Regions from separate parts of the Marinobacter bohaiensis genome, predicted to be linked through region 2. Evidence: predicted binding sites of a transcription regulator. Region 2 holds the regulator's gene; each other region holds the start of a gene.
What was found. Region 2 encodes FliA, which starts transcription of late flagellar genes. Its sites were predicted from a motif close to CTAAAGTTTNNNNNNNNNNNGCCGNTAA; they were not measured.
Positions count from the first base shown of each region.

Region 1 (2,268 bases), on a different contig from region 2:
AAGATTGATAAAGCCACAGCTCATGGCGGCTTCGCTGACACTGGAGAACTGATTCCGTTGCAGACCACGGTAGCTGGCTTCAAGTCGTCGTTCCAGTAGCCAGCGCATCACGGTCGTGCCCTGACGGGCAAAGAGCCGGTTCAGGGAGCGGGGCGATAGGTGGGTTTCCCTGGCGATTGTGGCGATCGTCAGCGTGCTATCTTCGAGGCTACCTTGCAGGAAGTGCTGAACGCGCTCAAGCGGGACCCTGTCCCGGCGCAGCGTATCACCGCTACTGGCGCCATCAAGCGCGGTAGAAAGCACGTCCAGAACCGAGGGCAGGAGGCGTCCGCCGGACCGCTGCAAGGCGTCCTCAAGGTTCCAGGCCTCAGCCAGCATGCTTCCGGACAGGCGCCCCAGCGGCGTCTGTCCACTGAGTGGCTGCCCCAGCAGATCCTCGATATGCGGAATGTGGTGCCTCATCACGCCCCGGGGAACCGTGAGCACCACCTGATCATCACCGGCTGGAAACTGATAGTGGTAGGGCTGGGCGCTGTCCAGAACCACGAGATCGCCGGCGTTCTGGATGGCGTCGAGGCCGCGCTGGCTGACCAGAGCCTTATCGCAGAACGACAGGGAAACGAAGTACTGTCCATCACCGGCATCATCCAGGTGATTGGAGTAGTCAACGGGCCGGGACTGGATTCGTGTGATTGAGCCCGGGCCGAAATCTCGCGCCTCGAGATAGCCATCAAACGGACCGTGACTTAACTGCTGATTGATGGTTTGCCGATACGTGCGACCAACCGCATCCTGCCAGTAGTCGAAGCGTTCATGCTCTCGAACGGCCTGTGTGGAATAACGCATTCTATGTCCCATGCCGGATGGCTTGCCTGGACTCTATTTTAGGGGCTGGGACGCTGCCTCTCCAGTCTCCCGACTCTCTGGCTGGGAGGCATCCGACAGCCTGCGGTCTGCAGCCCGTTACATTCTGTCACTACTGTGATCGCTAAAGTTCTCATCCATTCGGCCGATCTTAACGGGTAACACCTATAACACCTGTTGCAGGCTGGGCCGTCCTATAACTCCCGATAAAGAACAAACGACGGCGTGCGACCCACTCGATAGTCCATGGGAGAACCCCGTTCATGCGCAGTATGTCATTCGGGCAAAAGCTGTTAGCCGCCGTCGCGGTCCTTTTCATCCTGGTGATCAGTGTTTACGCCGTCATGGGCGACCGGCGTCTGATCGGTACCACGGAAACCTACGTTGATGCCCTGGTCGACGACTCGGTGGCCCAGAGCACGGCCAGTATCGCGGAATGGCTGAACAGCCGTCTGGATATCACCGAGGGTGCGGCCCGCGGCCTGGCTCCCATGAGTCAGGAAAACCAGGCGCGTGCGGTCTTGCAGGCGGCCACGCAGGGCGGCGGGTTCGAGAACGTCTACGTGGGCCGGGCCGACGGTTACATGCTGATGCCCACCGCCAAGGCGCAGGCGACGCTGCCCGACGACTACGATCCCCGTGTCCGCCCCTGGTACAAGCTGGCCAATTCCACCGGCGGGCGGGCCACGTTCACCGAGCCGTACCAGGACGCCAGCAGCGGTAACCTCATCATTTCCACTGTGGCGCCGGTGACATCGGGCACCTATCAGGGCGTGGTCGGCGGTGACATCACCCTGGCCACCATCGACCGCCTGCTGTCCACGCTAACCCTGGCCGATACCGGCTATGCCACCCTGATCACGCGGGAAGGCAAGATTCTCTACCATCCGGATCGCGAGCTGGTCGGCAAGAACATCGAGGAACTGATCGGCGATCGGCCCCAACTCGACGGGTCCACCCATCACTACGAATTCAATGACGCGGAATGGCGCACCAGTTTCCACGCCATCGACGACGCCCGCGGCGTGGAGTGGTACCTGGGCACCCTGGCCAACGAAGACAAGATCATGGCGCCGGTGCAGGAAGCGCGCATCGCCGGCTCCATCGTCGCGGTGATCGGCATCATCGTGACGCTGATCCTGCTTAATGTGGCGGTGCGCCTGCTGATGAAGCCGGTGCGCAACCTGCGCGATGCCATGCAGGACATCGCCAGCGGCGACGCGGACCTGACCCGTCGGCTGGAGGTGAGCAGCCAGGACGAGTTCGGCCAGACCGCCGAGAACTTCAACGCCTTTATCAGCAACGTGCAGGACGTTGTCCGGGACGTGCAACGTGGCGCGATCGAACTGCGCGATGCCGTGGGGTCGCTGAAGCAGACCGCCGGCGCCAGTCGCTCGAGCGTGG
Region 1 covers NZ_QGEH01000001.1:2,214,438-2,216,705, forward strand. The annotation lists gene DKK67_RS09945 (helix-turn-helix domain-containing protein) at 1-846, opposite strand, end outside; gene DKK67_RS09950 (methyl-accepting chemotaxis protein) at 1,128-2,268, shown strand, end outside.
Region 1: the regulator FliA is predicted to act here: its motif matches at 989-1,016, upstream of DKK67_RS09950 (methyl-accepting chemotaxis protein).

Region 2 (2,268 bases):
ATGAGTAGACCAAACCCGGTTCAGGTGATCGCCGTATCCGGCGGCAAAGGTGGCGTTGGCAAGAGCAACGTTTCGGTCAATCTGGCCATTGCCCTGGCTCAGATGGGGCGTCGTGTGGTGGTCCTGGACGCTGATCTGGGACTGGCCAACATCGACGTGCTGCTGGGCATCACCGCCCAGCACAACCTGTCCGACGTGCTGAACGGTCAGTGCGACCTGCGCGACGTCCTGGTGGACGGGCCGGGCGGCATCAAGATCGTTCCGGCGTCCTCCGGCACCCAGCGCATGACTCAACTGACGCCGATGGAACACGCCGGACTGATCAACGCGTTCAGCGAACTGGGCGACCAGATCGACGTGCTCATCGTGGACACCGCCGCCGGCATCTCCGAATCCGTGGTCAGCTTCCTGCGAGCGTCCCAGGAGCTGCTGCTGGTGGTCTGCGACGAGCCCACCTCCATCACTGACGCCTACGCCCTGATCAAGCTGATGAACCGTGATTACGGCACTAACCGTTTCCGCATCCTGGCCAACCAGGTACGCAACGACCAGGAAGGCAAGCACCTGTTCGGCAAGTTGACCCGGGTGACCGAGAGATTCCTGGATGTTGCACTACAATATGAGGGCATCGTCCCGTTCGACGAGGCGGTCAAGAAAGCGGTACAACGTCAGCGTGCAGTGCTCGAAGCCTATCCCCGCGCCAAGGCGTCGCTGGCCATCAATGCCCTGGCCCAGAAAGTCGACAACTGGCCATTGCCGTCGTCGCCGCGGGGGCACCTGGAATTTTTCGTAGAGCGTCTGGTTGACGCCTGATGCAGTACGCCGGCCGACAGGGCAGGTGGTATGGCGGTCAAACGGGCTGTTTGGGTAATCCGGATTGATGACGTTGGCAAAAGGCCTTGGAATCTACCAACAAAGCAGTGAGCGGAGTGCGGCCCGGCAACTGGTCGAGGATCACGCGCCGCTGGTGAAGAAGATCGCGCTGCACATGATGGCGCGGCTGCCCGCCTCTGTGCAGTTGGAAGACCTGATGCAGGCCGGCATGATCGGCCTGCTGGAGGCCGCGCAAAAATACGAAGCCAATAAAGGCGCTTCCTTCGAAACCTACGCCGGTATCCGTATCCGTGGCGCGATCGTTGACGAGATCCGCCGGGGTGACTGGGTGCCGCGCTCCGTCCATCGCAACACCCGTCGCATCGCGCAGGCCATCAAGGCCGTCGAGGCCCGTACCGGCGAGGAAGCCAGGGATGCGGACGTCGCCGCCGAGCTGGAAATGACGCTCAACGAATACCACGCCTGCCTCGCCGACTCGAGCGGCGGACGACTTTTTAGCCTCGATGAGCTAAATGAATCCGGCGAGGTGCCGATAGACAATGAAGATGCGGTATCTGACGCCCCCTATGCGGAGTTGTCCGAAGCCGGTTTTCGGCACAGTCTGGCTCAGGCCATTGACGGGCTGCCGGAGCGCGAAAAGCTGGTCCTGAGTCTGTATTACCAGGAAGAGCTTAACCTCAAGGAAATCGGCGCGGTCATCGGCGTCAGCGAGAGTCGCGTCAGCCAGATCCACAGTCAGGCGGCACTGCGTCTGAAAGCGCGCCTGAGCGACTGGCAACCGGGCTGATTCGACACTAGAGAACGGTACAAACTGTAGTTTTTGGTAACGGGTGCTTTACAGCGTCCGTGGACTGGACAGAATAGGCGGTGCCTTTTGATCCCGCCGGCACGGTGTGGCCGGTCAGAAGGAGGCGGGCCGGCACGATTGGTATCCCGGGTTGTAACGATTGGAGGTCCCATTGGACAAGAACATGAAAATTCTGATCGTGGATGATTTCTCCACGATGCGGCGCATCATCAAGAACCTGCTGCGCGACCTCGGTTTCACCAATACCGACGAGGCCGACGACGGCAACACAGCGCTGCCCATGCTCAAGAGCGGCAAGTACGACTTCCTCGTCACCGACTGGAACATGCCGGGCATGTCCGGCTTCGAGCTGTTGCAGGCCTGTCGTGCCGACGACACGCTCAAGGACCTGCCCATCCTGATGGTCACGGCCGAAGCCAAGCGCGACCAGATCGTGGCCGCCGCCCAGGCCGGCGTCAATGGCTACGTGGTGAAACCGTTCACGGCAGCGGTCCTCAAGGAAAAGATTGAGAAGATCTTCGAACGCATCCAGTCCTGAATATCAGAGCGCCAATCATGGGCAATCCAAAAGACGACAATGCGGGGAAGCTCGACCCTGAAGTCACCGAAAAGCTGAAGCAGCAGGC
Region 2 covers NZ_QGEH01000004.1:74,501-76,768, reverse strand. The annotation lists gene DKK67_RS16990 (MinD/ParA family protein) at 1-813, shown strand; gene DKK67_RS16985 (RNA polymerase sigma factor FliA) at 881-1,621, shown strand; gene cheY (chemotaxis response regulator CheY) at 1,794-2,180, shown strand; gene DKK67_RS16975 (protein phosphatase CheZ) at 2,198-2,268, shown strand, end outside.

Region 3 (2,268 bases), on a different contig from region 2:
ATGGGACGCTGGGAGCGGTCGACGATCTGGATTCGCAGCCCTTCGTCGGTGATATCGATCAGCAGCTGATCCTTGAACTTCTGCAGGGTCTCGCTGCTCTCGATCTGCTCCTGGAGATCCTGGAAGAGTTCCTGCATCTGGCGCTGCTCCAGGGTATCCGCCAACTCCTCGATGGTCTGGTCTTCCAGACGAATCTCGGAGTCGGCGACATCGGCCGTGGACGCATCAACCACAGACGCACTGCCGCCCAGATCGATGGGATTGCGACTGGCCGCCTCGGTGAAACCCACCGGATCCTTGAAGTAGCCGGAAATGGCCTGTTTCTCTTCCGGCGTCGCGGTCATGGTGAGCCACATCACCATGAAGAAGGCCATCATGGCCGTCGCGAAGTCGGCAAAGGCTACCTTCCAGGAGCCACCGTGATGGCCGCCGGAAACCTTCTTGACCCGTTTGACGATGATCGGCTGTTCTTCCACGGCGAACCTCAGTAACCAGCCAGCGGCTTACTTGGAGCGGACATGATCGTTGAGCTCCTGGAACTCCGGCCGTTTGTCACTGGGCAGCGCCTTACGGCCAAACTCGATGGCCATCTGCGGCGCCTGCCCGGCGACCGTCGCCAGGATGGCGGATTTGGCGCATTCGTAGGCGCGCAGTTCGTATTGGGCCTGGTGTTCCATAGCGGTGGAGGTGGGCCCGACAAAGCCATAGCCCATCCAGATCCCCAGGAAGGTACCGACGAGCGCCGCGGCCACCTTCTGACCGATCATCTCCGGCGGACCGCCCAGCAGACTCATGGTGATCACGATGCCCAGCACGGCCGCCACGATCCCCAGCCCTGGCAGGGCGTCCGCCACCTTGGCGACGGCGTGGGACGGCTCGTGCAACTCATGCTCGCGATTGTCCAGCTCCTTGTCCATCAACCCTTCGAGTTCGTGGGGCGCCATGTTGCCGGAGCTGATGATGCGCATGTAGTCGGTAATGAAATTCAGTAGTTTCTTCGACTTCATCACCGCCGGATAGCTGGTGAAGATCTGGCTTTCACCGGGATTATCGATGTCTTCTTCGATGGCCATTACGCCCTGCTTGCGCGACTTGTCGAACAGGTCGTAGAGCAGACTGAGCAGATCCAGGTAGAAGGCCTTGTTGAAGGGCGAACCGGTCAGCAACCGCAGCATCCCGGAAATCGTTTCCTTGATGGTGTGCATCGGGTTGGAAATGATGAAGGCGCCGATGGCCGCGCCGAAGATGATCAGCACTTCGAGCGGCTGCCACAGGGCCATCAGCTGCCCCTTGGACAGCACAAAACCGCCCAGCACACTGGCCGCGACTATGATTGCACCGAGGATTAATGCCATTTGCTGCTAACTGCCTCTATTACTAGCCTGCCCGCCCGGCCCGATAGCCGGTACTGCCGGGATTCAGCCCCTGGCACGCGGATACGATTTGACGGGAAAGGTGAACGCCGGCCCCGCTGACACCGGTCGTGCCCTGGCGCCTGTTGAGGAGCCCCCGGAATGTCGAAAAAGATTCCGGAGCCATTCCAGCACTTTCCTGCATATCGGCACGAACGGCGCCAGCTTGAGCGTCCGTTGGACCGGAAATTTTTCAGAATCATAGCAAGAGCCGGCATTGAGCGCGAAAAATGCGCCCCTGCACAACCCGGTCTATCCTCCCCCCGCGACTCGTCGCCAATCTGTTAAGATGCCGCATCACTGACCAACGATACGGACTGCGAGAGCAACCATGCCCGACCTGCCCCTGGTGATTGAAACAGACACCCTGGCGTCACTGATCGATAACGAGGAGGACATCCTCATCATCGACCTGTGCCATCCGGAGCGCTACGCCAGCGGCCACATTCCGGGTGCGGTCTATGTGCATCCCCAGGAAACGCTGCTGGGCTACCCGCCGGCGCCGGGCAAGCTGCCCACGGTGGAAGCCCTGCAGGAACTGACCGCCCGGATCGGCCTGACGCCCGACAAACCCGTGGTGGTGTACGACGACGAAGGCGGTGGCTGGGCCGGTCGTTTTATCTGGCTGCTGGACTGCATCGGTCACGAGCACGCCAGCTACCTGAACGGTGGCTGGCTGGCCTGGCAGGCGGAGGAGCGCGAGCTGACCACCGACGTACCGGATCCGCAGCCTGGCCACTACCCGATCATCATCCGCCCGGAACCAACGGCCACGCTGGACGAAGTACTCAAGGGACTCGACTCCCCGGACCAGGTCATCTGGGACGCGCGCTCGCCCGGGGAATACTACGGTCAG
Region 3 covers NZ_QGEH01000001.1:1,583,421-1,585,688, reverse strand. The annotation lists gene motB (flagellar motor protein MotB) at 1-476, opposite strand, end outside; gene motA (flagellar motor stator protein MotA) at 504-1,355, opposite strand; gene DKK67_RS07055 (sulfurtransferase) at 1,744-2,268, shown strand, end outside.
Region 3: the regulator FliA is predicted to act here: its motif matches at 1,556-1,583, upstream of motA (flagellar motor stator protein MotA).